One region of the Shewanella sp. 10N.7 genome, then DNA from elsewhere that is predicted to be linked to it. Evidence: predicted binding sites of a transcription regulator. Region 1 holds the regulator's gene; each other region holds the start of a gene.
What was found. Region 1 encodes sigma-54, which starts transcription at its own class of promoters, with help from an activator protein. Its sites were predicted from a motif close to GTTGGCACGNNNNTNGNNT; they were not measured.

Region 1 (8,147 bases):
AATTTTAAGACAAACCACTCACTCATTTGCTCAAATTCTCACTGTAAAATTGACAAGAGAAGTGACTGTTATTATCTAACTGCTTAACCTTCGCTGGGGGACGAAAGCTAAAGCCACTTTTCTTGCCTGAACCGCTATTGAAATTTTAAGACAAACCACTCACTCATTTGCTCAAATTCTCACTGTAAAATTGACAAGAGAAGTGACTGTTATTATCTAACTGCTTAACCTTCGATGGGGGACGAAAGCTAAAGCCACTTTTCTTGCCTGAACTGCTAATGAACCAATATTTTTATTGTGTTCACTTATTTATATTCATTACTGGCTTCGAACTAATTACTATTGATTGCAACCAGTTGCTGGTTTAGTTGAGACAGCTTACGTTGTAAGTTCGCTATTTCAGCTGTGATGGCGCTTTTGTTCATAGTGGCGCTTTTGTTCATAGTAGCGCTAAGTCTCTGGTCTTTCTTTCTCACCCATTGATAAATGGTTTTAGCAGACACACTGTACTGTTTTGCAACATCCGAAATTAAACGGTTTTGCTGTTGAACTTCCATGATCACTTGCTGTTTAAGCTCGGTTGTATAAGTTCTGTTTATTGCTGTCATAACACTACCTACTACTTAACTTGATGCTGTTACTATTCGTATTCAATTTATTACTTAAGCCGATAACTCTATGACTTGATATTGTTATCCACATCCCAACAGCTAAAACCAAGATGATGAAAAAAGTTCCATTGGTATTGGCATTGCTCAAAGATAACTTTTAGATGCTCCATGTTTTTCTCCTTTATCATATTTTGTGTCTTCACTGTTGCTCCAAATGGGTCTTTTGTGGTGAAATTGGTCAAATATCAAACTACCCCTAAGGTGGTATATATCTATATGGAATACTTGTGCCAATTTTGTGATAAATATTTTTTCATTTAAAAACAGCGGCTTAACTTTTTAAAGTGATAACTCTAAAATATAAGGTCGCCCCTTATTGGTGCAAAATGTCTGATCTGGTGCAAAGTTGCGTGTAATTGGTAAAGAATAATAACCAGTGTTGTCAGCAAGGATTTTACCTTAAGTTTGTGTCAGAAATTTGATCGTCTAGCTAAGAAGGTAAATTAGCAATATAGGCGGGAACAGTGGTTTTAGCTTTCAGTGATAAATTATATAAAAGTTACAAAAATGACTGCTTTAATTTCTTATAAATCATAGGTGTAGCTAAGTAGGTTTGTATGAATAAATCTCTGAAGTTATTATGTGAAATCTGCGTTTGAGAGTTTGAACTTTAAGATAGCCAATATGTATAGAGTACAAGGCTCGTAAACTGCAGGGGTTTGGCTGTTTATGTTATCCATTAGCTTAGGATAGATGTTCTAGCCTCGTATGATGAGGCTAGCGATGGTGGGATTTTTTACTTACCGTTTACATTAAGTGACTGATTACATGAGGAATATTGTTGCAAGCCCTAAGAATGCAAATAAGCCAATCACATCAGTGACGGTTGTCAGTACCATGCCACCAGCAAGTGCTGGATCGATGTTGAGTTTTTTAAGTATCAACGGGATACTTGCACCAGCCAAGCCTGCGACAGTCATATTGATTAGCATGGCCCCGCCAATTAAGCCGCCTAATGCCATGTCATCTTTCCAAAGCCATACCGCAAAAAATACCAGTACAGACCACATGATCCCGTTAAGGAAACCAATGGCTAACTCTTTACCGATAAGCCAACGGGAGTTACTTTGACCAATATGGCCTAGTGCAATACCACGTATAACCAGCGCTAATGTTTGGTTACCTGCAACACCGCCCATACTTGGCACAATGGTCATTAAAATAGCAATGGTGGCAAACTGCTCTAAGGTGCCTTCAAACATGTTACTTACTGATGCAGCAAGTAACGCAGCAAATAAGTTAATTGTGAGCCATAGAGAGCGTCTGAAGGTACTTTTCATGACGGGGCCGAAGGTGTCTTCGTCATCATCCATACCAGCCATCCCCATCATGGAGTGTTCGGCGTCTTCACGAATAACATCGACCACGTCATCAATGGTAATACGACCTAACAGCTTTTGTTCTTCATCTACGACAGGGGCTGAAATCCAGTCATGGCGTTCGAATAATTGCGCGACTTCATTATCAGGCATTGCCACAGGGATACTTTCAAGCTCAGGATCCATAATGGTTCGGATCGTTTCGCTCGGATTACAAGTGAGCAAGTCGGCTAAGCGAACTCCGCCCAATACATGATCGTTTCGATCAACGACATACAAGGTATCAGTCGTATCGGGTAAATTCCCGCGCTGGCGAAGGTAGCGTAATACTACATCAATATTAACGTCTGGTCTGAGGGTGACGGTATCGGTGTTCATGATACTGCCAGCGGTGTCGTCAGGGTATAACAATGCTTGCTCTACACGGTGACGATCTTGGCTGCTCATTGATTGCAGTACTTTTTTATATACTGCGTCAGGAAGGCTTCTTAAGATATAGGCTAAGTCATCGGTATCCATACCAGAGGTAGCTTGTGCGACTTTTTCGGGTGTCATACCGCTGATGAGCGAATCTTTAAGTTCTTCACCAAGATCTTCTAAAATATCACCCGCTTGCTCTTGGTCAATGAGTTGCCATAGAACTTGACGAGTTTTAGGTGGAGAAGATTCAAGGATGAGGGCGACATCTGATGCTGCCATATCATGGAGCATGTTTCTAACATGGACAAACATACCGCTGCCCAAAGCTTGAGTCAGCTGATTTAGGCGCTGTTCGGTAAGCTCGCTGTCGATTACTTCGATACTCATTCGCCACTCCTCAAAAATTCGATTGCCAATATTAACTTAACAGGGTGGAAAGGGAGAAGCAGTTTCTAAGCGTCGTCAAGTTACTGCATAAAAATTAAGCGCTTTATTGATTTTTGTTGGACTTTAAACAGTATAGTGAACAAAACAAACTTGAAGGGAATTAACTGGAGAAAGGGTGGGAATAATTATAAATAGAGAGTTTGTATACCGTTGGGGTTGACTGAGGCAATTGAGATTACAACGGGTTTGATATCAACACTGGTGATTAATGTCGAGATTAGCTTTCTTCATCAAACTTGTCATTGATCAATTTACATACCGCATCTAAAGCGAGTTGAGCATCAGCGCCTTGTGCTTTGACGGTGATGACTTTACCTATGCCACTTTCTAGCATTAATAAGCCTAATACACTGGCAGCGCTAGCCTGCTTTTCACCTTGAATGAGGGTTATGCTTGCTTCAAACTCAGTGGCTAGTATGGCCAGTTTAGTTGCAGCTCTTGCATGGAGTCCAAGTTTGTTACTGATGGTGATATCTTTCGAGATACTCAATTCAGTTGTCACAGTTTGAGTTCTCTATGGCGGGCACTGACTTGATGCTTAGTATTAGAAAATCGTTTTGTTAGTTGATCGGCAATATAAACTGAGCGGTGCTGACCACCTGTACAACCAATCGCGATCGTTAGGTAGCTACGGTTGTTACGCTCAAGGTGCGGCATCCAAGTTTCGAACAAGTTTTCAATTTGCCAAATGAATTTATTCACCAAAGGCTGTCTACCTAAGAATTCCTGCACGGGTAAATCGAGACCTGTTAGAGGTCGTAACTCAGTTTCCCAATGAGGATTTGGTAAAAAGCGTACATCAAACATAAAGTCAGCTTCAGTAGGCATACCATGTTTGAAACCAAAAGATTCAAAGTGGATCACTAATTCTTTATCAATGCTGCCCATTAAGATTTGTCTGACTTGATCGCTTAAGTCATAAATCGTTAGCTGCGAAGTATCAATGTAGTGATCGACCATTTTAGCGATAGGCTCGAGTAAACGGCCTTCTAATTGAATCGCTTCTTGCAGTGAAATTTGGTTTTTTGACAGAGGATGTAAACGGCGGGTTTCACTGTAGCGCTTTAACAGCACTTTATCATTAGAATTTAAAAATAAACTAATGATGGTCGTATCGTTAGAGTCAGACAACAAGGCTATTTGCTCTTCTAGCACTTTGCCTTGCTCTTCAATATTACGAACGTCGACGCTAATCGCGACAAGGTCGTTATTGCCTTTGAGCTGTTCAAGTAAACTACCAATAAGTGGTAAAGGTAGGTTATCAACACAGTAATAACCTAAATCTTCTAATACCCTTAGTGCTACTGATTTACCTGAGCCTGATCGTCCTGATACGATGACAAGTTTCATGCAGTTATAACCTGATAAAGTTCTGTAGCGTCATGACTCTTTCGAAGTCGCTTAAGGATTAATTTATCGCTCAGTTTTTCAGCCATACTCGACAGCGTACTTAAATGCTGTTGGCATTGATCAGAAGGAACTAACAGCGCAAATAATATATCCACGGGTTTCTTGTCGATAGCATCAAACTCAATGCCTTCTTCACACTTGATCAAAATTGCTATCGGTTCTTCGATATCAGTTAATCGACCATGAGGAATCGCAATGCCATTTCCTATACCTGTACTACCCATTTTTTCACGTGCTATTAAACTTTCAAAAATAGCCTGTGAAGATAGGGTTGGGTACTGGGCAGCCATTAAATCGCTGATAAGTTCCAGTACTTTTTTCTTACTGCCCGGCGTGGCGCAGGTAGTGCACGCCGGCTGCAGAATGGTGCGAAGTTCCATCGTTAGTGTTTAATTAACTTCTCTTTGTGTTTAATTACCTGACGATCTAATTTGTCGATCAGGGCGTCAATTGCAACATACATATCAGCGTTCTGTGATACCGCAAAAACTTCACCTCCTTTGAGGTGTAATTTTGCCTCTGCAATTTGTTGCAGCTTTTGAACATTGAGCACAACGTGAACATTATTGATCTGTTCGAAGTGTCGTTCAAGCTTTGAAAACTTAGTTTGTACATACTCACGTAAAGATTGAGTAATTTCCACATGGTGCCCAGTCAGGTTAATTTGCATAGATCATCCTCCAATAACAAAGGCTTATAGGCTTTTGCGTTGGTTTGAGGGAGGGATGAGCATTGCTTCACGATATTTGGCGATCGTACGCCGAGCAACATTGATCCCTTGTTCTGCCAATAGCGTCGCCATTTTACTATCGCTAAGTGGCTTTTGCTGGTTTTCTGCGGCAACAAGCTTTTTAATAAATGCGCGAATTGCAGTAGAAGAACACTCTCCGCCATCATCAGTACTCACATGGCTTGAAAAGAAATATTTTAGTTCAAAAAGTCCCCTAGGGGTGTGCATATACTTTTGTGTCGTGACACGCGAAATCGTCGACTCATGCATTTCAACGGCTTCAGCAATGTCATTAAGTACCATTGGCTTCATTGCTTCTTCGCCAAACTCAAAGAAGCCTTGCTGAAATTGCACAATACAATTAGCCACTTTTAATAGTGTCTCATTACGGCTTTCAATACTCTTGATAAACCATTTTGCTTCTTGCAAATGACCACGGATAAATTGGCTGTCTGATTGGTTTGCTGAGCCTTTTGCCATTGCTGCATATTGCTGATTCACACCAATTTTTGGCATGTTATCTGGATTTAACTCAACGACCCAACGGCCACTCTTTTTAAACACTGTCACATCTGGAATGACATATTCATCTTTAATAGGAGTGATCTGTAACCCTGGACGTGGGTTAAGCGTTTGAATAAATTGAATCGCTTCGCGTAAATCATCTTCTTTAAGCTTGGTTTTACGCATTAATAATCTAAAGTCGCGGCCTGCAATTAAGTCTAGGTGTTCTGCAATCAGTAGCTTAACGTTATCGATACAAGGTATTTCATTAGGGTATTGGCCCAGCTGAATCATCAGGCATTCGCTTAAATCTCTTGCTGCAACGCCTACTGGATCAAAATGCTGAACTCGTTTGAGTACAGCTTCAACTTCATCGAGTTCAATATCTTCTAGGCCTAAAGCTTGCAATATGTCTTCAGTTGTTTGGGTTAAGTAACCACGTTCATCAACGGCATCGATAATCGCTGTGGCAATTACCAGATCGTTTTCAGAAAAAGGGGTGAGATTTTTTTGCCACTCTAAATGCTCATATAAGCCTTCTGTGGTTTCACCCTGAAAAGGCATATCGTCATCACGAGCCACTGCGCCAGAACCTGAACTTGGGGATGCTGTGTAAACTTCATCCCATGTGGTATCCATTGGTAATTCGTCAGGCATGGATTCTTTGGTCAACGATTCAGTGGTGTCTACGGTTGAGGTGTCTTTTTCAACAGTCACTTGGCTGTTATCACTAAAATCAGTATCGGTTTGCTGGGCGTTTTCTTTTACTGGTTCTTTTGCTTTAGCAAACTCATCTTCGAGCTCAAGGAGTGGATTTGAGTCAAGTGCTTGTTGAATTTCTTGCTGTAGCTCCAATGAGGAAAGTTGCAATAAGCGAATGGCTTGTTGCAACTGTGGGGTCATAGTCAGGTGTTGACCCATTTTAAGTTGGAGTGAGGCTTTCATTTACCGCTTATCCCTAATTGAGTTTCATCGTCGCGACTAACAATTGTGTGGGTCTAGCACCTTTTTAAACTGCTTCTAGGCTTAAGCTGAAGCTTGGCTTAAGTTCAGTCTAGAACATTGCACTAAAAAGTGGGACTGATACTGGTCGCGACATGCCATATTGTGCACTAAAGAATGCTAACTATAGCTTGAATTGCTCACCTAAGTATACTGACCTGACTTGCTGATTGTCTAAGATTTCAGCAGGCGTGCCTTCTGCAATTAAATCACCGTGGCTAACAATATACGCGCGCTCACATACATCAAGCGTTTCACGAACATTATGGTCGGTAATGAGTACTCCAAGTCCACGATTTTTTAATTGTTGAATAATTTTCTTGATATCTATCACAGAGATAGGATCGACACCGGCAAAAGGCTCATCTAGCAGAATGAACTTAGGATTTGCCGCTAATGCGCGTGCGATTTCAACACGTCGACGTTCACCACCCGATAATGCCATACCTTGGCTATCGCGAATGTGAGTAATATTAAACTCTTCTAATAAGTGCTCTAACTCTTCGATGCGCTGCTCAGTCGTTAAACTCTTGCGGGTTTGCAACACCGCCATAATATTATCGTGTACGGTTAACTTGCGAAAAATACTGGCTTCTTGTGGTAAATAGCCAATACCTTTGCGTGCACGCAGGTGCATTGGATCTGCCGTGAGGTCGTCAGAATCAATTAATATGCGGCCTTTATCACTTTTAACTAAGCCAACGACCATATAAAAGGTGGTGGTTTTACCTGCACCATTTGGCCCTAATAGCCCAACAATTTGCCCAGTTTTAACGGTAAGACTGACATTTTTGACCACTTGGCGACTTTTGTAGCTTTTAGCCAAGTTTTCAGCTGTTAAGGTAATTTGGGTCATTATTGAGTTTGCTCTAGCGCTGGTGTTTCAGGTAATGCATCTGAAGCTGATTGTTCATCACTTGATGCAGGCTTAGCTATTGAAGGTGTTTCAGCTTCAGTTGCTGCTGCCGAATCCAAACCATTTTCAGTGTTTTCGATAGCGGCATCAGATTGATTTTCAATTAACTTCTCAGCTGTTTCTTCAGGTGCTTGCTCTGTGACTTCTTCTGTTGAAACAGGCTCAGATGAGGCGCTATCTGGTTGCTCTGAAGTGTCTTTCGATTCATTTAAATCAGGGTAGTTTTCAGGCTGGAAAATTGTGATGACTCGGTCTTTTCCGTCGCCAGTACTTTCAGCAATCAATTGCTGTTTTTCAATATTATAACTGATGAGGTTACCGGTAACTTGGCTACCTGCTTGATCAAGTTTAGCGTTACCTTTTAAGGTTAAAATACTGCTGGCTAGCTCATATCTGATTTCATTGGCACTGGCTGTACCAATACGACCATCATCTAACTCTTGCGAGAATGTAGCCGGATTACCAGTGGCAACCATGGTTTTTTGACCACCAGACTCTTCACTAAATGCGCGTAATTCATCTGCATTAATGTTAATCGTGCCTTGGGTGACGTTAACAGGGCCAAAGAAAATAACTTGGTTATTTTTAATGTCTGCTTTTTGGCTCACAGCAGCGACTTTTAGCTCTTGTTGTAGATCGCCTTCTTTAGCGTTAACGCCAGTCATTCCAATTAGGCTTATTCCAACTAGGCTCAACTTTACAAAATGTTGTAGTGAGACAGTAAGGTT
Region 2 (8,147 bases), on a different contig from region 1:
CTGCTCGTTGACTCTGCAGTTTTTGTCGCAGCACTTGCGTCACGGTTAGTACGTAACTGAGTGTGTGAAGCTGTTTTTAGATTGTTAATATCAATTGCCATGTAAGGCTCCAGCGTAATTTATGGTATTCCTAACAGGGTATCGGCCATGCTGGAAAGAACTTTAGGATTATTTTACATCCGAACTTCAACTTCTCCAACACCTATGACAATAACATCTAGTTTCCTGTTTGAGTTAGAGTTTTTGACTCTAATGGTCTCTCCCACATTTCCGTCTCTTAATGCTTCACCGGCTGTTTTTATTTCAAAGCTATTAGTTTTTGCATATATGGAGACTGAATCACCTTTACATACAAAACATAGGTTATTATTGAGTAATGGGGCTTTGGCTGGGACTCGTCTTTTTGAGCGAGTCCCAATAATGTCGGATACACCCGAGAAAAACTGGCCACGAATACTGTGCTGATCAACATAATTTATTTCTATGGTGTCATTGGTGATGAGTTCGCCTTTCTCGATAATACTTTTAGCCGTCACTACAGGGTAGAGTACTTCAACTTTGACGGATAAATACATTTGCCAAGGGTAATCGTACTCAGGACTGATGCAACTTATCTTTACGGTATTGGTTCGGTTAATCGGTCTGTCGCTGGCCATTTCTACATTGATTGGCGGGTAGCATGATGGAGGGGTTAACCTTCCTTCAACACGTTGTGGCAAGATATTTATCTTTGCATCACTATTATATGAAGGACTATTAGCAATTTTTTTTGCCACAGTCTCTTTAGCTAACTCAGTAATGGTCGATAAAGAGTAGGTAATAGTGCTGTCTTCACTGGCGAAAGCCGGTAAAGAGGAACACAATATAATGAGTAGCCATAGCATTCTTTTATTCATTTTTAGTTTCTAGCCAGTATTGCCAGTATGTCTCTATACTTCTCTATTAACGGTTTAAATCTGTGGATTTAAACAAGAATATTAATTTAGTTGTTTATATGAGTCGCATTGTACTCATCAGTGAGTCAGAAGTTTGACTGTTCAACTATCAATATGGGGTTTTATTGTCATTGTTTTACATGAAGCAATAAGCATGCCCAGTTAGTATGTTGATAATCATATTGTCAGAAAATCGAATTTAGCGTGTGGTACAATTTGATGGTAATAGATTTACTGTCGCTTTAAATCATAAGAAAAACGCCCGGAAGGGGCTGTAAAATAAACAAGGCAGGGTTATGTCGAGTATTCTTGAATCAGTCAATAAACGTACCCAACTCGTTGGTCAAAATAGACTTGAGTTGTTACTTTTTAAATTGAATGGCCGTCAACGATTTGGTATCAACGTTTTCAAAGTAAAAGAAGTCTTACAGTGTCCACCATTAACGACATTACCGCGCTTAAGCCCAATGATTAAAGGTATTGCTCATATTCGTGGTTCGACTATTTCTGTGATTGATTTGAGTGCGGCAACAGGCGGCCGTCCTTTAACTTCAACAGAGAACTGCTTCATTATTATTGCCGAGTATAACCGCAGTATTCAAGGGTTCTTAGTCAGTTCTGTTGAGCGTATTATCAATATGAACTGGGAATCAATTATGCCGCCGCCACAAGGTGCGGGACGTAATTCATATCTAACAGCGGTGACTGAAATTGAAGGTGAATTGGTCGAGATTTTGGACGTTGAAAAAATCTTAGATGAAATCTCACCTGTTAAGACTGAAATCAGTAAAGAAGCTGATGAAGCGTTAACTATCGACCGTGATCAGCATTATCATATTATGGTTATTGATGACTCTGCGGTGGCACGTAAACAAATCATTCGCTCTTTAGAGTCTTTGAATCTGCAAATTGATACTGCAATTGATGGTAAAGATGCACTCGAAAAACTCAAAGCTATAGCAACAGAAATGGACAATGTCGCTGACGAAATTCCATTAATCATCTCTGATATTGAAATGCCTGAGATGGACGGTTATACCCTAACTGCTGAAATTCGAGATGATCCAAAACTAAAAGACATTAAAGTTGTATTACATACTTCGTTAAGTGGTGTCTTTAACCAAGCAATGGTTGAGAAAGTCGGTGCAAATGATTTTATCGCAAAATTTAATCCGGATGAGCTGGCTTCTGCTGTAAATAAACACTTAATTTTATAAGCATTATTATCATTCTCTGTCTATGATTAACTTAATAGGCAGATGAATGTTATCTATGAAACTGTAGCATCTCGTTAAGTTCATTAAAATGAATGTTTGAGTTAGCAAGTCAACATTGATAGCGTTAGATGAGTCAATCAAGTGACCGGTTCACACTGAAATTACTTGTAGGTAGTTTCTTTATAATAGGGTGTAAATGTGACGAATAAATCACTCGCTGAAGCAGAATATAATCAGTTTAAGCTTTTTTTAGAGCAGCACAGCGGCATTGTATTAGGTGACAACAAGCAGTACTTGGTCAGAAGTCGTTTAGCTCCATTGATGGGTAAACATGATTTACCCTCATTATCTGAAGTCGTTAAACGCTCAATGAAGCCAACTGAAAGACATTTACGGGCAGAAGTTATTGATGCCATGACCACAAATGAAACCTTGTGGTTTAGGGATAAATACCCCTTTGAATTACTTCATAATTCATTATTACCTGAATATAGCCGTTTAGGGCGTCCATTGAAAATATGGTCAGCTGCATGCTCGTCTGGGCAAGAACCTTACTCCTTAGCTATGACCATTCTTGAGTATCAGCAACGTAAGCCAGGTGCGTTACCCGGAAACGCGACTATTCAAGCAACTGACTTATCACCTTCGATGTTAGAGCGGTGTAAGAATGCAGAATATGACAGTTTAGCGTTAGCGCGTGGGTTATCTCCTGAACGCAAACGCCAATTCTTTGATCAATTACCGTCTGGTAATATGAAAGTTAAAGATAACGTTAAGCGATTAGTGAACTTTAGAGCGCATAACTTACTTGAAAGTTATAGCCTTTTAGGTAAATACGACATTATTTTTTGTCGTAATGTACTGATTTATTTTGCCCCTGAGGCAAAAGCTAAAATACTGCGGCAATTTGCTGCCGCTTTGAATCCTAACGGCATACTATTTTTAGGTGCGTCAGAATCTATCTCAGGTTTGACTGACGAATTCAATATGGTTCGATGTAACCCTGGTATTTATTATCAAAAGAAAACCTAATTATAATACATTGTAAATAAAGGTTTTTTATCATTTTCTATGCCAGCTTCTGCTGGCATTATTTTTTTTATCTATTTCGCATCTACTTCCTAAATATTTTGGCATAACCTTTGCTTTATTCCTCTCAGTTAGCTGATGGAGGCAATTTTATGGCGATTAATTTTGAAAATGGTTTGGGGATACATCAATACTCATTGGGCATTCGTGCTCAAAGGGCTGAAGTGCTATCAAGTAACATCGCCAATTCAAATACGCCTGGCTATAAAGCACGTGATGTAGACTTTGCGTCTGCCATGAATAGTGCTCGTTCTCATCAGCAAGGTTTACAAATGAGTCAAACAACTGACAAGCATTTTGATTTAAAGGCGCTTAGCCAAGAACATGTGCAGTTCCGCGTACCCAATCAGCCAGATACAGGCGATGGCAATACGGTTGACTCCCAGCAAGAACAAGCTGCTTTTATGCAAAACTCTTTAGAATATCAAATGTCATTGGGTTTCCTTGAAAGTAAGTTTTCTGGCATGCGTAAAGCGATTAGAGGAGATTAATCATGAGTCTATTTAATATTTTTAATGTGTCAGGTTCAGGTATGTCAGCACAATCAGTGCGACTGAATACGACTGCCAGTAACATTGCCAACGCCGATTCAGTCTCTAGTAGTGTTGATCAAACTTATAAGTCGCGCCATCCGATCTTTGAAGCTGAAATGGCAAAAGCGACGAGTCAGCAAAATAGTTCTCACAGTGTCAGTGTTAAAGGCATTGTTGAAAGTGATAAACCATTATTAAAGGAGTTCTCTCCTGATCATCCAATGGCTGATGGTGATGGGTTTATCTATAAACCAAATGTGAATGTGATGGAAGAAATGGCAGACATGATTTCTGCATCTCGGTCATATCAAATGAATGTCCAAGTGGCTGATGCAGCTAAATCTATGCTGCAGCAAACGCTTCGTATGGGTAAGTAATATGAAATTTGATGGAGGTAACAGATGAGCCTCGTAAATCCTTACAGCAGTCAAACATTGCCGCAGACACAGTCGAGCAGTACAAGTAGTGTAGCTTCAAATACAACACAAACGGCTACGACAGGTAATGCTTTTTTAGACAGTGTTGCACTTCAAGGAGAGCCTGAAACACCAGAGCCTAATAGCCAGGAGCTGACTCAAGCGGATTTCTTCGCTTTATTAAGCCAACAGCTGTCAATGCAAGATCCATTTAAACCTGTAGAAAATGACCAGATGATTTCTCAAATGGCATCTTTCTCGACGGTTGATGGCATCTCAAAATTGAATGAAGAAATCCTAAATCTAAATAACTTAACTAGCTCCAGCCAAGCGTTACAAGCATCTGGACTTGTTGGTCAAAAAGTACTTATTCCATCAGATACAGGGCATATCTCTAGTGAAAGCCCTGAAGTGAAAGGGGTGATCAGTACGCCGACACCGATTGATAGCATTACTGTGAATATCGAGGATGAATCCGGCCAAGTTATCAGAACATTCGAAGTTGATGGTTCTGCAGGCGGTAACATCGATGTGACATGGGACGGCTTAGATAAAAACGGTGAGCCTGTTGCTGAAGGAAATTATGCCATTAAAGCTAACGGTAAAATTGATGGCACATCAGAAGATTTAGCGGTATCGACTTACGCACATGTTTCCAGCGTTTCATTGGGTGATGTCACAACTGGGGCGATATTAAATCTTCGTGGTATTGGCGGCATTCAATTGTCAGATGTACTTGCTGTTGCGGAAAGTTAATTTACTAAAAGTTAGACCGTGGAAAGCTTAAAAACCAAATTTCAATAATGGTCAGAATACTGACTATTAACAATAAATAGAATTAGTAAGAGAAGGGGTGAATTATGTCGTTTAACATTGCTTTGAGTGGTATTTCAGCTGCTCAAAAAGATCTCAATACCACAGCAAATAACATTGCCAACGTTAATACAATTGGTTTTAAAGAGTCTCGTGCTGAATTTGCTGATGTTTATGCTAATTCTATTTTTTCAAACAGTAAAACTGCAGTGGGTGGTGGTGCGACAACTACTCAAGTGGCACAACAGTTCCAACAAGGTAGCTTACAATTCACCAGTAACTCACTTGATATGGCTATCAGTGGCGGTGGTTTCTTTGTTACGGCATCTGAAGTAGGTACGCAAGATCACTCATTTACTCGTGCTGGTGCATTTAAAGTGAACTCTGAAAGTTTCATGACAGATTCAGCGGGTAACTTCTTACAAGGTTTCCCAGTTGATGCCGATGGTAACTCTACTTCGGTGAGCTTATCGAGTACTGTACCGATTAAAATTCCAGATACTGCTGGTAGCCCTGTAAAAACCAGTAATGTTGGTTTGCAAATGAACTTAAATGTAGGTGAGTCAGCATTAGATCCTGCTAACTTTGATCCAAACGATCCAGATACGTTTAATAACTCAACGTCAGTGACTATTTATGATTCACTCGGTGAGTCGCACATTATGACAACCTACTTCATCAAACCAACAGATGGTGCTTATACCGGTGAGAGTAACTGGGTTGCCTTTTATGCCGTTGATGGCGAGCAGGTCGATATTGATCAAGCAAATGGTGGTTCATACGGTGTAGATACTACCGGCGATGGTATTGCAGATGGTACGGCACTTGCTGAAAATGCATCAGGTTGGAAAGGGTCTGTATTGAAGTTTAATGATGCCGGAGCTTACACAGGTTCAGATCCCGCAACTGTTGAAACGGTCGAGCTGGGTGTCAATGGCGCAAATGTTCTAGGTCCTGGTGCTGATGGTACTCAAAAATTAACTCTTGGTTTTAATAACCCAACACAATATGCTTCACCTTTTGAAGTGACAGAATTAACCCAAGACGGTACAACAGTAGGTCGTTTAACCAATGTGGGTATCGGTTCTGATGGCTTAGTGACTGCAAGTTACAGTAATGGTTCAACTGAGCCACTCGCGCGTGTTGCACTAGTGCGTTTTGCTAATGAACAAGGTTTGACTCAAGTGGGTAATACCTCTTGGAAAGCGAGCTTAGATTCTGGTGCAGCCTTGGCAGGTGAAGCCAATAGTGGCACGTTCGGTAGTATTCGTTCATCAGCACTTGAGCAGTCTAACGTTGATTTGACCACAGAATTGGTTGACTTAATCTCAGCTCAACGTAACTTCCAAGCTAACTCTCGTACGCTTGAGGTGAATAACACCTTGAATCAGTCAATACTACAAATCCGCTAGTTATCGATTAAGGTTTTGATTAATCATAGAGTTTAGATTTTCAAAGAGTTGCCGCAACGGCAACTCTTTGCCATTTTAATTGACTCCCTTCTTATTAGTACCTCACCAGGTAATCGTTTTATTCCATCTCAAATTCATTAGCTTAGCTTTAATTATTTTTACTTTCATGTGTTGGCACACTGATTGCTAGTTCTGTATATATCTTTTGTTATGTAAAAAGTTTGACGGAGCAGCAAATGGACAAATTACTTTATGTTGCCATGAGTGGGGCAAAGCAGAATATGAATGCTTTGGCTGTTCGTGCCAATAATTTAGCTAATGCCAATACTGATGGTTTTAAAGCTGATCTTGCTCAAGCTCGCTCTATGCAAGCATTTGGTGAAGGTCTACCTACACGTGTGTTTGCCATGACAGAAAGTCCAGGACACAACTTTAACTCTGGCCCGATTAAAACTACAGGCCGAGATTTAGACATTGCAATTAAAGATCAAGGTTGGATTGCGGTTCAAAGTAAAGAAGGTGGTGAGGCTTATACCCGTTCTGGGAGTCTAAGTTTTGACAGTACCGGTTTACTGACCAATGGCCGTGGTAATCCAGTGATGGGTGAAGCTGGGCCAATTGTACTGCCTTTACCAATAGATAAAGTTCAGATATCACCTGATGGCATTATTTCTGTAAGACCACAGGGTGCTACTGCAGATGTGATTGAAGAAGTGGCGCGAATTAAATTAGTCAATCCAGATAATGCAGAAATGATGCGTGGCGAAGATGGTTTATTTAGGCTGACATCGGGCTTAAATGCGCCGAATGATCCTAATGTAACCGTTGAGAGCGGCGCAGTTGAAGGAAGTAACGTTAATGCTGTATCGGAAATGGTGGCGTTAATTGACATTCAGCGTCAATACGAAATGCAAGTGAAGATGATGAAAAATGCCGAAGATCTAGATCGCGCATCCTCGTCTTTAATGAGAATTAGTTAGGAGTAATTATTATGCATCCCGCTTTATGGATCAGTAAAACAGGCCTTGATGCCCAACAAACCGATATTGCTGTTATTTCTAACAATGTGGCCAATGCCAGTACCGTTGGCTATAAAAAGAGCCGAGCAGTATTCGAAGATTTACTCTATCAAACCGTCAATCAGGCTGGTGGCATTAGTGCTGATAACACTAAGTTGCCCAATGGATTAAACATTGGTGCAGGTACCAAAGTTGTCGCGACGCAGAAAATGTTCACTCAGGGCAATATGCTAACAACTGACAACTCATTGGACTTAATGATTGAAGGTCCGGGTTTTTTTGAAGTTGAAATGCCGGATGGCACAGCTGCATATACCCGTAACGGCCAATTCAGTCTTGATGAAAATGGTCAAATCGTGACTCCAGGTTCAGGGTATGTTTTACAACCCTCTATTACTATTCCTGATGATGCCACTTCAATAACTGTATCTTCAGAAGGTGAAATCTCGGTTAAATTATCTGGCGCGACAGAAAGTACGGTTGTTGGTCAATTGGCGATGAGTGATTTCATTAATCCATCAGGGTTAGATCCACTGGGTCAAAACCTTTACACAGAAACGGGTTCAAGCGGCACGCCTATTCAAGGCACTGCATCATTGGACGGTTTAGGGGCGATTCGTCAAGGCGCGCTTGAGACATCGAATGTAAACGTGACTGAAGAGTTAGTGAACCTTATTCAAAGTCAGCGAATTTATGAGATGAACTCTAAAGTG
Region 3 (8,147 bases), on a different contig from region 1:
CTCAGTAGGTTACTGATGGCAGAAGATACAGGTCAAGAACGCACAGAGGACCCCACCGCCAAGCGACTGCAACAGTCGCGTGAAAAAGGACAGGTGGCACGCTCTAAAGAGTTAGGTACAGCGGCTGTTTTATTAGCATCAGCTGTAGGGTTCGCAATCGTTGGGCCTAATCTTGCCCGAAGTCTGCACACTATCATGACACAAATATTGACCATGGAGCGGGATCAAATATTTGATACCAACTCAATGTTTCTGGTTTGGGGAGTGGTTGGCAATGAGCTTGCTTTTCCACTCATCAGTTTTATTGCATTTCTCGCCTTAATTGCTTTTATCGGTAATATCATTCTGGGTGGTATGACGTTCTCAGTTAAAGCTTTTATGCCCAAAGGCAGTAAAATGAATCCTGCTAAAGGGTTTAAGCGAATGTTTGGTACACAAGCTCTAGTTGAGTTGACCAAGGGCATCGCTAAATTTGCTGTAGTGGCTGTATCAGCCTATTTTTTATTGAGTTTTTACTTCTTTGAGATAATGACTCTCTCGACAGACCATCTACCTGGCAACGTTTACCATGCACTAGAGTTGTTAGTATGGATGTTTATTCTGTTATGTTCTTCAATGCTATTTATTGTGGTGATTGATGTGCCATTTCAAATATGGAATCACAATAAACAATTGAAAATGACCAAGCAAGAAGTCAAAGATGAATACAAAGACACTGAAGGTAAACCTGAAATAAAAGGCCGAATTAGACAAATGCAGCACGAGATGGCCAACAAAAGGATGATGTCTGAAGTACCAAATGCAGATGTTATTGTGGTTAACCCTGAACATTATGCTGTAGCGGTCAAATACGATGTTAGTCAGTCAGCTGCGCCTTTTTTAATTGCGAAAGGCATCGATGATGTCGCATTTAAAATTCGTGAAATTGCCAGAGAGCATGAAGTACCGATTGTGTCGGCGCCACCTTTAGCACGTGCTATATACCATACGACGAAAATTGACCAACAAGTGCCTGAAGGGTTATTCACTGCAGTCGCACAAATCTTGGCATATGTATTCCAGCTCAAGCAGTATCAAAAAGGTAGGGGCAAGCGACCTAAGCCCGTGCCAATCAATCAACCTATCCCTGATGATTTAAAACACTAAATCGTTTACAAAACCTTCAATTAACCCAGCGGCCCTTTTGAAACTATTCTTTTGGCTTAGTAATTGCATTTTACTGTTGTCAGCGTCAAGAATATTACTATAAAGGTTTCCTACTGATGGATGTAAAAGCAGCATTAGGTCAAGTTAAACAAGTTAGATTAAGTACTTTTAAAGGTATAGGTACGCCATTATTAGTGCTTGCAGCACTCGGTATGGTGGTTTTGCCCATGCCTGCCTTTTTGTTGGACATCTTGTTTTCATTCAACATTGCTTTAGCACTCGTTGTACTGCTTGTTGCTATTTATTCTGATAGACCATTAGATTTTGCCGCATTCCCCAGCGTTCTGTTAGTCGCAACGCTACTTAGATTGGCACTCAATGTTGCCTCAACCCGAATCGTGTTATTGGAAGGTCATAACGGTGGTGATGCCGCAGGTAAAGTCATTGAAGCCTTCGGTTCTGTGGTTATTGGTGGTAACTACGCTGTAGGTTTAGTGGTTTTCCTGATTCTTATTATCATCAACTTTGCTGTTGTTACCAAAGGTGCTGGCCGTATTTCTGAAGTGAGCGCCCGTTTTACATTGGATGCCATGCCAGGGAAGCAAATGGCGATTGATGCCGATTTAAATGCTGGCACATTAACGCAAGATCAAGCTCGCGTACGCCGCGCTGAAGTGACCAAAGAAGCTGACTTTTACGGTGCGATGGATGGTGCATCAAAATTTGTTAAAGGTGATGCCATTGCGGGTATCATGATTTTGGTGATTAACATTCTCGGTGGTTTTGTGATCGGTATGGTTCAACATGGATTGGATTTTTCCAGTGCTGTAGAAATCTACACTTTATTGACCATTGGTGACGGCTTAGTCGCTCAAATCCCTGGGCTACTGTTATCAATCGCTGCTGCATTGATGGTGACTCGTCAAAATGAATCGGGTGATATGGGCGGCATGATGATAAGCCAGATGTTTGTCAGCCATAAGTCAATGGCGATAGCATCAGGCGTATTGTTTGTCATGGGTATCGTGCCTGGAATGCCTCATTTTGCATTCTTAACGTTCGCTTTTATTACAGCCTTTGCTGCATATATGATTTATAAGCGTAATAATGACAACAAAACCGCAGCGCTTGAGCAAGCGGTTAAAAGCCCAGCAGAAATTAAGGATGCAGAGCCTAAAGAACTCAGCTGGGAAGACGTTCAGCATGTCGATACTATCGGGCTTGAAGTGGGTTACCGCCTAATTCCGTTAGTGGATAAAGGTCAAGGTGGTGAGCTTTTAGGTCGCATTAAAGGTGTGCGTAAGAAATTATCACAAGAATTAGGTTTCTTAGTACCAGCGGTGCATATTCGCGACAACCTTGATTTATCTCCTAACTGTTATCGTATTTCGTTAATGGGAGTCGTGGTTGGAGAGGCTGAAGTTCGCCATGACTGTGAACTCGCGATCAATCCTGGGCAAGTGTATGGCAAGCTTGATGGCATTGAAACCACAGATCCTGCATTTGGATTAGAAGCTGTGTGGATAGCGCCAGAGCAGCGCGAACATGCTCAAACCTTAGGTTATACCGTGGTAGACACGGCAACAGTTGTCGCGACCCATATCAGCCAACTATTGACTAACAATGCGGCTAAATTACTGGGTTATGAAGAAGTACAGCAGTTAATGGATATGTTAGGTAAAAACTCGCCTAAGTTAGTTGATGGCTTTATTCCAGATATCATGCCATTGGGTTCTGTGGTTAAAGTGATGCAAAACCTTCTAAATGAAGGTGTTTCTATCCGTGATTTACGCACAATTGTGCAAACCCTGTTAGAATACGGTACAAAGAGTAATGATACAGAAGTATTAACCGCTGCAGTGCGTATTGCATTGAAGAGAATGATTGTTCAAGAAATATCTGGGCCTGAATTAGAGATACCTGTCATTACATTGGCACCAGAGTTGGAACAGATGTTGCACAAGTCTATGCAGGCGACAGGCGGTGAAGGGCCAAATATCGAACCAGGCCTTGCAGAACGCATGCAGAAGTCATTATTAGACGCTTCTCAGAAGCAAGAAATGGTTGGACAACCAGCCATTTTATTGACATCAGGTATGCTAAGGTCAACGCTGTCACGATTTGTTAAATATACTATCCCGAATTTACGGGTTATTTCTTACCAAGAAATACCTGATGAAAAGCAAATACGCATAGTATCTGCGGTAGGGCAATAGCGATGACTTTCTGTTTGAAAGAGGTGCGTAGTGAAAATTAAACGATTTTTTGCCAAAGACATGCGTTCAGCATTAGCTCAAGTGAAAGAAACCTTGGGATCTGATGCCGTTATTATGTCGAATAAAAAAGTAACGGGTGGAATAGAAATCGTTGCGGCAGTTGACTACGATGAACCTAAAGCGGACGTCGCTGTAAATTCACCTGTACCTGGTTTTATGAATGTCAGTGATGATCAAGTCTCACTAGGGCAAAATAAGCCAACAGTGAAAGCGCAAACTAAGGTAAGCCCACCTCCTGCAGCTGATTCACTGCAAGCGTTACTCGAAAAGCAGCATAATCGTTTGCAACAGCAAATGTCGCAGCGAGTCGAAGAGCCTGAGTTACCAGATTGGGCCAAACAATTACAAGATACAAAAACAGCGAAAGTTGAGCCTAAAATTGAACAACAGCAATTTGCTCAACCAAGAACATCGAATAAAAGTCAGTCTGCTGAAATTGAAGCAATGCGAGAAGAAATGGCCTCTTTGCGTGGGTTGTTAACTCATCAAGTCTCTTCGTTAATGAAAGATCAGAAAAAGCGCACTGACCCCGTTGGGGCAATGCTAGAAAGTAAATTAATTAATGCAGAGTTTTCTCCTGCTGTAGCGGCGAAATTGGCAGGCTTAAGTCAGCAATATACGCCTGCAGATTTAGTGAGAGCGTTACCTCAGAGTTTAGCGAACTTATTAGATAACCAAGGTGATGATATTGTTCGTACTGGTGGCGTGGTGGCATTTGTTGGTCCAACAGGTGTTGGTAAGACGACTTCGCTGGCTAAATTAGCGGCAAGATTTGCAGCACATCATGGTCCAGAGCAGGTTGCACTCATAACTACAGATCATTATCGTATTGGAGCCTATGAGCAATTGGCAACTTATGGCAAAATAATGGGATGTCCAGTAAAACAAGCTCACGATCTTGCTGAATTAGAACAAATTCTCTACCAGTTTAAGAATCGTAAGTTAGTATTAATAGATACAGCTGGGATGGGGCAGCGTGATATGCGCCTTTATCAGCAGTTAGATGATTTAATGGCAAATACAAGAATACCGATTAGAAGTTATCTAGTTATGTCTGCAACCTCTCAAAGAAGAGTGTTACAAGATGCTGTTGAGCATTTTAAAAGAATCCCATTATCAGGGGTTATTTTGACCAAATTAGATGAATCGGTTTCGATTGCTGGCGCATTAAGTGTATTGATTCAAAATGGGTTACCATTAAGCTATATAACAGATGGTCAACGTGTTCCAGAAGATATGCAAGTTGCTGATACGCTTATGCTCGCAAAACAAGCGTTAGCAGCATTAAACGACACCAAACCTCAAACGTCACATGACACTGCGTGGTCAAATGACATGGCCTATGCATTCGAGTAACAATATGACCAGAGATCAAGCAAGTGGTTTACGTATGATGAATCAACCAAATAACGATAAAGTAAAAGTAATTGCAGTCAGTGGCGGCAAAGGCGGCGTGGGTAAAACCAGTGTGTCTATTAATACCGCTGTTGCGCTCGCTGAAAAAGGTAAACGAGTGTTAGTACTCGATGCCGATTTAGGCTTAGCAAATGTTGATGTGATGCTAGGTATTCGAGCTGAACGCAATTTATCCCATGTACTTTCTGGCGAAGCAGAGTTGGACGATATTATTGTCCGTGGCCCTAAAGGTATTGGCATTGTGCCTGCCACTTCAGGGACTCAAGCCATGGTCGAGCTTACACAAGCTCAGCATGTGGGCTTAATTCGCGCCTTCAGTGAAATGAAAACTCAATTCGATATCTTAATTGTCGATACCGCTGCTGGTATCTCGGATATGGTGCTGAGTTTCTCCCGTGCCTCACAAGATGTGTTGATTGTTGTTTGTGATGAACCGACATCAATAACCGATGCCTACGCCTTAATTAAAATCCTAAGTCGTGAACATGGCGTGTTTCGTTTTAAAATTGTGGCGAATATGGTCAGAAGTTTGCGCGAAGGCATGGAATTATTTGCCAAACTCAGTAAAGTGACGGATAGATTCTTGGATGTCGCTTTAGAATTAGTTGCTACGGTTCCATTTGACGAAAATTTAAGAAAATCAGTTCGTAAACAAAAATTGGTTGTCGAAGCTTTTCCTAAGTCACCTGCAGCGATTGCTTATCATGGTTTAGCGAATAAAATTATGAGCTGGCCTGTTCCTCAACAGCCAGGCGGCCATCTTGAGTTCTTTGTCGAACGATTAGTTCAACGTAAAGATCAACAAGAGGATTCAACGAGTGAATAAAGCCGCTGCGTATACTCAGTTTGATAATAAAACTTCAATTGTTGAACAGTATGCTCCGTTGGTAAAAAGAATTGCTCATCATATGTTGGCAAGGTTGCCAGCATCAGTGCAATTGGATGACTTATTACAAGCAGGGATGATGGGGTTATTGGAAGCATCATCGAAGTTTGATGGCAGTAAAGGGGCTAAATTTGAAACCTTTGCTGGCATCCGAATTCGTGGTTCAATGATTGATGAAATCCGCCGAGGTGATTGGGTTCCTCGTTCTGTACATCGTAACCAACGTCGTGTTGCCCAGGTTATTGATGAATTAGGACAAGAGCTAGGCCGTGATGCAAAAGATATTGAAATTGCTGAAAAATTAGAGATGACTCTTGAAGAGTATCATCATATTCTAAATGATGTTTCAGTGGGGAAGATCATCGGGATTGAAGATCTTGGTGTATCTGAAGATGTGATTGTAACAGCAGAGTCTACTCCTGATGAGAGCTTTGAGTCACTTGCTGAAATGCAATTTAAATCAGCACTATCTGAAGCAATTACAACATTACCCGAAAGAGATGCGTTAGTTTTGTCGCTATATTATGACGAAGCATTAAATTTAAAAGAAATCGGTGCCATTCTTGAGGTCAGCGAGTCGCGTGTTAGCCAGATATTAAGTCAGGCAATGCTGCGTCTTAAAGGCAAACTCAAGCATTGGACACAGGTATAATTATTAATATAGAGCACAGTGTATGAGCTCACCGGAGGAAACCTTGGACAAGAATATGAAGATTCTTATTGTTGATGACTTTTCAACAATGAGACGTATCATCAAGAACTTGTTGCGAGACTTGGGATTCAACAATACCCAAGAAGCAGATGATGGCTCAACCGCCTTACCAATGTTACAAAAAAGCGAATTTGATTTTGTTGTAACTGACTGGAATATGCCAGGCATGCAAGGTATTGACTTGCTTAAGGCGATTCGTGCTGATGATTCACTCAAGCATTTACCTGTGTTAATGGTAACAGCTGAAGCAAAACGCGAACAAATTATTGCTGCTGCGCAAGCGGGTGTGAATGGCTACGTAGTAAAACCGTTTACTGCTGCAACGTTAAAAGAAAAACTCGATAAAATATTTGAGCGTTTAGCATAAGCTAAGGATAAGTTATGCAGGCAGCAATATCAGGGCTGATCGATCTTGAACAAGCAAAGCAACTCGTTAAGCTGCTTGAAGATGGCCAACAAGAACAAGCTGATGAAGTCATTCGTGACTTATCAACGCCTCTTCAGCGGGATTTATTTGATGAAGTCGGAAAGTTGACACGTCAACTTCATAGTTCATTAAATGAGTTCCAAATTGATACCCGTTTAGCCGAACTTGCCAATACTGAAATACCTGACGCAAAAGAAAGATTAAACTTTGTTATCGATATGACAGAGCAAGCTGCAAATAAAACTATGGATGCAGTTGAAGAATGTTTACCTTTGGCCGATACAATAATTAATAACATTCAATCGGTCACACCCATGTGGGACAAATTGATGCGTAGAGACATCGCGTTAAGCGAATTTAAATCTCTGTGTCATGAGGTTCAACATATCATGTCTCATAGCGAGCATGACTCAGGTAGATTAAAGGAATTGCTTAATCAAATTTTGATGGCGCAAGATTTCCAAGATCTAACTGGCCAAATGATCCGTCGTGTTATTGATTTAGTCAGAGAAGTTGAGAGCAATTTAGTCTCCATGCTCACTATTTTTGGCGAAAGCGCAGCAGACTCAACACGGGTCGTTGATGACAATAAAATTGAAGCAGAAGGTCCCATCTTGAATGCTGAAACCCGTGAAGACGTGGTAACAGGCCAAGATGAAGTTGATGATCTGCTATCAAGTCTGGGTTTCTAATTAGGAGTCAAATTTAATGTCTTTTGATGTTGATGAAGAGATACTCCAGGACTTTTTGATTGAAGCTGGTGAAATTTTAGAGCTTCTACAAGAGCAACTCGTCGCTCTTGAAAATAATCCTGATGATGCTGATTTACTTAATGCTATTTTTAGAGGTTTCCACACCGTAAAGGGTGGTGCAGGTTTTTTAAGCTTGGGCCCTATGGTCGACGTTTGTCATGAAGCAGAGAATACCTTTGATTTACTGAGAACCGGTAAGCGTCAAGTAAACGCAGAGTTAATGGATATCATTCTCCAAGCTGTTGATGCTATCAATAGTATGTTTGAGCAAACTCAGCAAGGCCAGCCGCAAGATGATGCTGATCCCGCTTTACTTGAAAAGCTTAAGCTTTTGAGTTCTGGTGCGCCTCTTCCTTCTGAAATCTCTGAGACAGTTGTTGAGACTGAACCTGAAGTTGTGGAAGAGTTCATTGAAGCCATTATCGAACAACCTGTTGCAGCGGCTGAAGCTGAAGTTGTCTCCGATGCAGGAACTTCAGGTAGCATTGATGATATTGATGAAAGTGAGTTTGAAGCTTTACTCGATGCATTA
Region 4 (8,147 bases), on a different contig from region 1:
CGCAGCAATGAAGAACTGAAAACATGGCACTTTCAAGGTGAAGAGCTACACAACGTTGCTACTGTCGTGCCAAAGCGGTTTTCTGATGATGGCGAAGTGATTCGTCAATGGGCGTTAGATGGGGCGGGCATTGCGTTGAAATCTATTCTAGATGTGCAAGAAGACATCAAACAGCAGCGTTTAGTGACGTTATTAAATGGTTATATGAAGAACTTCAACGCATCGACCTCTTCTGCAGGTGCTGATTTGAATATGATTTACCTGAGTCGCCAGTATCAACCTAAGCGACTTCGTTTGTTTTTGGATTTCTTGATTGAACGATTTTAGCTAGGTTAAGTTGATTGACAACTCCCGCACCGCAAGCGGTCAGGCTTTTCGCTATTTTTGGTAAACGTCGTATAACTGTAGAGCTTAATGAACTAGGTAAAAAGATAGGGTTACACAAAACCGGAACAATGATGAAACGTCTGAGTATTAAAGCCATTAAGCCAAAGGAAAACGCACTAGTATCCAGAGGCAGGCTGTGAGCATAAATACGCACCAAATCGATTAAAGCGTGAGTTTAATCCTGAAACAAAGAATGCCCACTGTATTGAGGACATCACGTATATACGAACACATCAAGGCTAGAGCTATTTAGCTTGTGTATTAGACTTATCATGTAGAGAGCATAGTGGGTTATGCGCTATCAACGAGTCCAAATGCCCAATTAGCAAAAGAGGCATTAGATTTGGCGATTAAACGACAACAACCGAATACCAATAAGTTAATGTTCCATTCAGACCAAAGCGTTAAATATGCAGCAAGTGATTTTAGGCGTCGGCTAAGGGAACTGAGAAAAAAGAAGCAGCCTAATCTAGGTTTGCAGAAACCCCTAGATCTTTAGTCGTGGGGTAATTCACAATTAAAAACGCAGGCACAGGCACTCAGCGATTAATTATATGACCGCACATCAGAAAAATATTGAATTAAAAAATGTGGTTTAAATGCTCTACAGTGTTAGTTAACCATTACAAAAAGATAAGCTGCTAGTTGAAACAACACCCTAAAAAAAGCGACAATGCGCTATTGTTACTCTGTGTGAGCTTAATTTGCAGTCTTCTATCACCATTCAACTGTTTTATTGTTCGCTTAGTACTGATTTACTCGATGATTTTAGTGCATCTATCGTGCGTTCATGGCTGCCTGAAAATGAACTGACTAAAGTCGATCGCTTTGTTCAACGATCAGCCAGAGAACAAGGTTTGATGGTACGTGGATATTTACGTGCAGTGTTGTCCCAATTTGCAGGTATTACGCCACAGCAGTGGCAATTTGAATATGGTGAGAAGGGGAAGCCAAGGTTATCAGCTGCGCAATATAAGCAAACGGGTATTCAGTTTAATGTCAGCCATAGCGGTGAGTGGCTGTTGATTGGCGTGATCCAAAATACGATTGATTCTAATACTAATGATTCTGGTACTATTGCCTTTAAGAGTGCAGACTCAGTGATTGCAGAAGAGTTTGGTGTTGATTTTGGCGTTGATATAGAACGACGCCGAAACAGTACTAACATTCATGCCATTTTACATCACTACTTCTCATTCCCAGAAGAATCTGCGTTATTGGCGTTACCAGAAAATCAACAGCGAGAACGCTTCTTTGATTTATGGTCTTTAAAAGAATCTTACATAAAAGCCAAAGGCCTAGGGTTGGCATTGTCACTTATATCGTTTGCTTTTGACCTCAAGAACCTGCAGTTTTGTCCTTTGCCAGTTTCACATGAACCATTGTCAATTGCTCATAATGTGTCAACTACTCATAAAGTGCCAGTTACGCACATGGCGTCAAGTACTTATAAGTTACTAAACAAGGAGTTGTTATTGTCTGATAGCATCCCACTGAGCTTGCTGTGTGAAACCGACACAAAGCAATATGTCGCAGCATCAAATTGGCAATGTTTTTTAGGCAGGATTGATCAAACATACCGATTTGCGATTAGCGTCGAATGCGGGGCTGAAAGTAAGGTTGTTGTGAAGGCTAAACAAGTCAACTTTTCCGACATCCTTTGAGCTTAGATAGCAAGGCGGCAATTCACTTGCCGCGCTTAATCCGTTTTTATTTGTCACTACACCGCTTACTGTCTAGCTAAACGGTGAGTTTCTGCTGGCTGCTCAAAGTCACTTCTGAATGGATTAATATCTAAACCACCACGACGTGTATAGCGGGCATAAACCGTTAATTTTGTGCATTCACAATAGCGCTTTAAATCGGTAAAAATACGCTCGACACATTGCTCATGAAACTCGTTATGCTGGCGGAAAGAAATTAAATAGCGCAGCAGTTTTTCACGGTCAATTTTAGGGCCTTGATAACGGACCATTACGCTGCCCCAATCAGGCTGCGAGGTGATAAGGCAATTGGATTTTAGCAGGTTTGAAGTCAGCGTTTCTGCTACGTGTTTATCATCAGTGCTGTTTTCAAGATACTCAGGTTTAAACTGATAGTCATCTATTTCAATATCAAGCTCGTCAATACAGTGACCCGGCAATTCAACAATACGCTGGGTATTAAAATGCTTTGGCTCAATGACTTTGACGCTGACGTTACCATTAGCACAGAGGCTTAAGTCGGTAACTAATGTTTGCTGCACTTGTTCAACACTGTCAAATCGTGTCTGATTGTAGCTGTTGAGATATAGCTTAAAAGATTTGGATTCGATTAAATTATCACTTTCAATCGCTAAGTAAACTTCAATAATAGCGACCATGGGTTTACCCTTGGCATTTAGCCAAGACAGCTCGTAACCTGTCCAAATATCAGCACCTTGAAAAGGAAGCGTATCAGTTAATTCAATGGCATCTCGATTCAGTTTACGAGGAACCCCTTGCAGCAGTGAAGCATCATATTCTGCTTGATATTGCGTCGTTTGGCCTAAAGTGAGTCCTTTAAGTGCCTCTGCATCACTATAGGGGTCGTGATTGTGTGTCATCTAGTCTGTTTCCGTGTCAAAATAGACTTATATTATAACCCAAAATTGGAGCATCTTAAGTGTCTTGTTCAACTTCATTGGATCATTTTTCTAGCCGTTATATTCAAGCTTATCAGGATGTATTAGGCGAGTTTCCCCGTTATTTCCCACTTGGGCAAGGATCCGCCTGCATTGAAGGTAAGTACGATCTTGAATCAGATGAAGCCGTTTCTTGGAAGGCTGTTAAACGTAAAAACAGCTCTGATTTCAGTAATGTAGAACACGCTTTAGATCTCAAATTACATCAAGATATTAATGCATTTTATGGTGAGTATTTTTCTGCGCCTTTGTATTTTGATTCAACATGGGGTGAGGGTGAATTACTCCAAGTTTGGAATCAGCAAGACTTTGAATCTTTGCAACAAAATGTGATCGGTCATCTCATGATGAAGAAAAAGCTTAAGCAAGCGCCAACTTGGTTTGTGGGTGTATTAGGTGATGGTGACCAAATGATCACCGTAAATAATGAAGACGGCAGTGTGTGGATCGAAATTCCAGGTGATAAACCTAAAGACCAACTGGCTGACAGTTTAGCCGAATTCATCGATGCATTATCGCCGCGCGTTATGCCGCCAGTTGCGCCTATTGTTGAAGACCATTATGTCGCTCACCCTGGAATTTGGCAGCGAATGAAGATGATGTGTAATGATTTACTGAAACGTAAATGATCAATCAGCGCATTTAGCATGATGTGAAAATAAAAACCTGACTTACTCATTATAAGTCAGGCTTTTTTGAACCGCAGGCTTATAGCCTAAGAGGTTATTAATTAAGAAGTTATTAGCTAAGGGCTTATTAGCTAAAGGCTTATGAGTACAAGCTTACTGATGATCCCAAGAAATATTAGACACGATTCGACAAGGCTCACATCGAAAATGGAACATATCGAGTAATGGCTCATTTAAACGCCATTCCTTCGAGCCGCATTTAGGACAAGCTCGTTCTTTCTCTTTGGCTAGGCTTTCACCACCTACACGATATAAATAATAGTAGGTTGGAATTTTAGTGATAAATTCGACTCTGCCGCGTATATCCCAACCGCGTCTAAATAGGTCGCTTTTATGGCTGGTGATTTCTTCTAGAGCGGCAAACTCAGCTTGAGTCGCTGCAGCCATTTGTAATTCATCACAGGCTTGCCACTCTGTTTGCCAGCGGATCACTCTTTTGTGATCGCCATTAAATGTGGCAGGGATTTGATATAACGGAATAGGTAACAAGTTATCGCCGCTACGCAGTGGCGAACACATATGAACATAACTGGTATAAAGCACCTGCCAACTTGGTGCTTCTTCATTACTTTGTTCTGAATTAATGTCTTGGCCAATGTACTTCTCACGTGGCGCAAGTAACTTTGCTTCAGTCAATTGCAGTAAAGCTTGTTTAGTCCAAGGGCTGTTATGACGGCTCGATAAGCTGGTTTTTTCCGGCATTAACAACCTGACTTTAAACTCACCTTCGTTAAATGCAACAGCGAATTCTCTTCCTAAAATTTGACCGTTTGCTCTTAATGATTCGAGGTAATGGTTAATGGCTTTCTCGGCTGCGGTTATCGTGGTATCCGCAAAACATTCAAATCTGAGCTCTGTGACAAACATGGGGTTTCCGTTCAATTCTTGGACTGTAAAATGACAAGGTTCCAGTGCATTAAATTAATGTGAGTGTACTAAGTCAATGTGAGTGCACAAGTTAAGGCACTAATTTTGTGTCAGCAGACTCATATATTTAAATGAAAATACTGCTGTACTTCAATCGTTATTGTTTATTTTCAAGCTGTAAAACACGCTTTTCTAGTGATTCTATTTTAGCTTCGAATTCAATTTTCATTTGCTGCATTTGAGCCATTAATTGTTGCTCAATCATACTAGGTGCATCATTTGTTGCTTGTTTAGTTGTTTCAAGCGCATCGCCTAAGTCTGGCAAGGTTTGCCATTGTTCTTTCGGAATGGCTTTGAATTGCTGTAAGCCTTGAATAAGAATTGGCATAGGTACTCGGCCACCTAATTTCCCCTTAATCAATGCCATTGTCGGTGTATGACCATTCATTGCGATAGTTTTTGCCGCTGCGAGGACCTGTTCGATTGGACTCATAATTGGTGAAAACCCTCAATATTGATTAGTGAAAATGCTCAACCGCCAATTAGATATTTATAAAACTTAATAAAATCAATTATATAAATTTTGGCACGGTTTTAGCTTAATGATGATTGACAACATTATAACGTATCTCAAAAGCAGTTTGAGTAGTAATTACGTGAGAATCATTTTAATAAAAGGGAAGTATCATGAAAACAAAATTGGGTTTAGCATTTTTAATGGCTGTGAGTAGCCTTTCTTTGAGTGGTTGTGTGTTGAATGTTGGTGATCATGAAGGTAATCGTAGTGATTCTTACTGGGAAAAACAGCAACAAACTAATAGAACTAACTTATCAAAATTAACCATTGGTATGGCGCGCGATCAAGTCACTATTTTAATGGGCACAGCAGATTTTAGTGAAGCTTACGTGACTCAAGCTGATGCTGAAAGTCCGAAGAAAGAAGTGAATGTGCTTTTCTATCGTACGCAGTGGAGTAAAGGCGATGGCAAAACCACTAAAGATGAATGTACCCCAGTAGTCATAAGTGACAATAAATTAGTGGGTTGGGGTGAAACCGCGTATCAAAAGATTTAATACAAGCCATTAGTTGGGTAAGTTTTTATCAATATTTTATGGCTATGCAATTTTAGATAGAATCTTAGCTATTGCCTTAAAAGAACGTCCAGTTGGTCCACGAGTTCAGACCACTGGGCGTCTTCTTTTAAACTCTCTTCTAAAAATGCTTTCTGAGCATGATTCCAAAAGCTTGCATCGGTTAACTTGGTATTGGCATCAATACTATGTTGTGACAGAAAAAGCTTGATACCGGCCTCTGTAGCATCTAAACCGAGTTGTTCAAATAAGTGTGCAAGCGTAGCTGAAGTCGTGTCCATAATAGTCCCGTTATTATGCTTAAATTTCGCGATTAAATTAACTTTAAGCGTAGGTGACAGCATTAAAATTGCAATATGTTTCAAACTTGTTAAGTTGTAACTATCAACTTGATTTAGCAATGAGTGAGAATATGGAACAGAACGTGTTGGCAGAGCATAAAGCCGTTTACTTAACGGCAGAAGACTTGCGAGTGGCAGCTTCGATTATTTATAACGCTTACCATGATGATCCTTTCTTTATTGAAGCACTTGCTACAACAAATCAGGCAAGTTACGAGCAAAAGCTTCGCGCAGCTATTCGTGAAGAATTGACGGAGCTTTGGCAGCAAGAACAACCTTTAATTGGTTGGTTCGATGGTGATCGCCTAATTGGCGTTGCATGTGTTATTACTCACCAAGTGCCGCTAGGGGAAAGCCGTTACTGGCATTGGCGCTTGAAAATGCTACTAGGAACAGGCTGGAATTCCACTCAGGCATTAATTAAAAAAGAACACAGCATCTTAGAAAGCTTGCCGAGTAAGCAATATGGGATCCTGCAATTTATTGCATTAACCCCTAATGAACAAAGTAAAGGTAACGGTGCAAAATTGATCGAAGCAGTATTAAGTTGGTGTGATGAACAGCCTGATTTAGATGGCATTGGGGTGTTTGTGAATAACCCTAAACATGCAGAGCTATTTGCCCGCGAAGGTTTTAATCATTTATCTGAACTTTCTATAGGTAGCGTAGATGGTGAAATATTAATTTATCCGAGTAAGTAAAAGCTTCAGTTAACAAGCTATTAGCTACCTATTATCTAACCATTAGCTAACTTCATGAAGTAGCTGATCGTTTAAGAAAAATTTTTGCGTTAATTTATATTATTACAATTAGCTTCGGTTATGGATGAAAAGATGAGTGACGGTTATGAATGAAAAGATAAGTGAAAAAAAGTATCAAGACTTTAAATCTTTTTATCCTTTCTATTTATCACAACATCAAGACACAACTTGCCGGAGACTTCATTATGTCGGCAGTGCCTTAATCATTGTGCTAATCATTGTTACTTTGTTGAATCAACAGTGGTGGCAATTATGGCTTTTGCCAGTTATTGGGTATGGTTTTGCTTGGGTAGGACACTTTGTATTTGAAAAAAATAGACCTGCCACATTTGAATATCCTTTATATAGCTTACTAGCCGACTGGGTGATGTTTGCACAAATGTTAAAAAAGCGCCTTGGTTTAGGCTCGCCTTCAAGCTAACTGTTACCTATGCTTGTGAGACTTATCTCACAGTAGTGTAGGTATTCTTTCGTTATGAGTTATCTAATTTCTCACCATTTAATTAAAAGATAAATAAAAACAGATGCTTATGTATTTAGCTGTAATATTTACTTTGTGAATATTTTGTTTCAATGGTTTTTAGGCTGATTTCGAATTCAATTATTATTTACAATGAACTTATTAAGCAATCAATGAATTAATTGAGTGAGTTACAGGATGTAGCCACAATCAAAGTTAATTGAGTTAGTGCTTAAAGTGAATAAAAATGCTCTTTCATTAGTTATGGATGAGTGTATCAATTTCAGGATGAAACTAGGACACGCTCAAGGAATGGGCATAAGCTCAGTTAATGATTAACTGAAACAAGGATGAACCTCATCAGGAAGATGAAGGATTGCAGGAAGCAAATACCAGGACGGTATATTAGGAGTTAGCCTCTCAGTCACAAGGATTGACTGATTCAAAGGAATGAACACTCAAGTAATACTCTTCAAGGGTAGTACAAGGAAATTGAGTTAAAAGGAAAATGGAGCAAGGAGCACGTTAGTCGCATGGATGGAGCAGGGAGCACAATTTAGCAGGATAGCTAACGAAGAGTAAAATGAGCGCAACCTTATTAGGTTGCGCTTTTTTATGCTTAATTGAAATCAATATTTATGCATGCCTACTTTTATACATGCTTACGCATGCCTGCTATGTAAATGTTAAATATGTAAGTCGGTCAAAAGACTTAGCTTCTTACTTTTCCACTCGACTTGTGAGATATATCTCACAAGCGCTGTGAGACTTAGCGCTTTTAGATTGGCTTATTTGGAGCGTTTTGTTTTAAGTTGTTGTATCAATTGGTTTAATTTTTGGTTTGGCTTTTGCTGTTTGTTGCTGCTGTGTTAATTGCGTGTTTTGTGC

Region 2: a site for sigma-54 is predicted at 3,282-3,300, ahead of flgB (flagellar basal body rod protein FlgB). Genes of this name have one in related genera too.
Region 3: a site for sigma-54 is predicted at 1,197-1,215, ahead of flhA (flagellar biosynthesis protein FlhA). Genes of this name have one in related genera too.
Region 4: a site for sigma-54 is predicted at 5,188-5,206, ahead of LMH66_RS00175 (DUF3192 domain-containing protein). Genes of this name have one in related genera too.

The regions. Positions count from the first base shown of each region.
Region 1 is NZ_JAJGZS010000025.1:21,940-30,086, forward strand. It holds gene LMH66_RS15465 (transposase) at 333-608, opposite strand; gene mgtE (magnesium transporter) at 1,436-2,797, opposite strand; gene LMH66_RS15475 (HPr family phosphocarrier protein) at 3,075-3,347, opposite strand; gene rapZ (RNase adapter RapZ) at 3,356-4,207, opposite strand; gene ptsN (PTS IIA-like nitrogen regulatory protein PtsN) at 4,204-4,647, opposite strand; gene hpf (ribosome hibernation promoting factor) at 4,650-4,937, opposite strand; gene LMH66_RS15495 (RNA polymerase factor sigma-54) at 4,962-6,446, opposite strand; gene lptB (LPS export ABC transporter ATP-binding protein) at 6,628-7,359, opposite strand; partial or broken gene lptA (lipopolysaccharide transport periplasmic protein LptA) at 7,632-8,084, opposite strand.
Region 2 is NZ_JAJGZS010000010.1:96,379-104,525, reverse strand. It holds gene flgM (flagellar biosynthesis anti-sigma factor FlgM) at 1-101, opposite strand, end outside; gene flgA (flagellar basal body P-ring formation chaperone FlgA) at 174-896, opposite strand; gene LMH66_RS08500 (chemotaxis protein CheV) at 1,232-2,152, shown strand; gene LMH66_RS08495 (CheR family methyltransferase) at 2,351-3,184, shown strand; gene flgB (flagellar basal body rod protein FlgB) at 3,334-3,732, shown strand; gene flgC (flagellar basal body rod protein FlgC) at 3,735-4,151, shown strand; gene flgD (flagellar hook assembly protein FlgD) at 4,176-4,946, shown strand; gene flgE (flagellar hook protein FlgE) at 5,051-6,415, shown strand; gene flgF (flagellar basal-body rod protein FlgF) at 6,652-7,395, shown strand; gene flgG (flagellar basal-body rod protein FlgG) at 7,407-8,147, shown strand, end outside.
Region 3 is NZ_JAJGZS010000010.1:60,180-68,326, reverse strand. It holds gene fliR (flagellar biosynthetic protein FliR) at 1-8, shown strand, start outside; gene flhB (flagellar biosynthesis protein FlhB) at 16-1,146, shown strand; gene flhA (flagellar biosynthesis protein FlhA) at 1,263-3,362, shown strand; gene flhF (flagellar biosynthesis protein FlhF) at 3,393-4,778, shown strand; gene LMH66_RS08305 (MinD/ParA family protein) at 4,783-5,664, shown strand; gene LMH66_RS08300 (RNA polymerase sigma factor FliA) at 5,657-6,376, shown strand; gene cheY (chemotaxis response regulator CheY) at 6,420-6,803, shown strand; gene LMH66_RS08290 (protein phosphatase CheZ) at 6,818-7,555, shown strand; gene LMH66_RS08285 (chemotaxis protein CheA) at 7,572-8,147, shown strand, end outside.
Region 4 is NZ_JAJGZS010000001.1:38,613-46,759, reverse strand. It holds gene LMH66_RS00205 (LysR family transcriptional regulator) at 1-327, shown strand, start outside; gene LMH66_RS00200 (4'-phosphopantetheinyl transferase family protein) at 1,092-2,051, shown strand; gene queF (NADPH-dependent 7-cyano-7-deazaguanine reductase QueF) at 2,117-2,971, opposite strand; gene syd (SecY-interacting protein) at 3,031-3,678, shown strand; gene LMH66_RS00185 (Zn-ribbon-containing protein) at 3,832-4,605, opposite strand; gene LMH66_RS00180 (hypothetical protein) at 4,763-5,098, opposite strand; gene LMH66_RS00175 (DUF3192 domain-containing protein) at 5,293-5,679, shown strand; gene LMH66_RS00170 (DUF2789 domain-containing protein) at 5,748-5,978, opposite strand; gene LMH66_RS00165 (GNAT family N-acetyltransferase) at 6,110-6,739, shown strand; gene LMH66_RS00160 (DUF962 domain-containing protein) at 6,885-7,220, shown strand.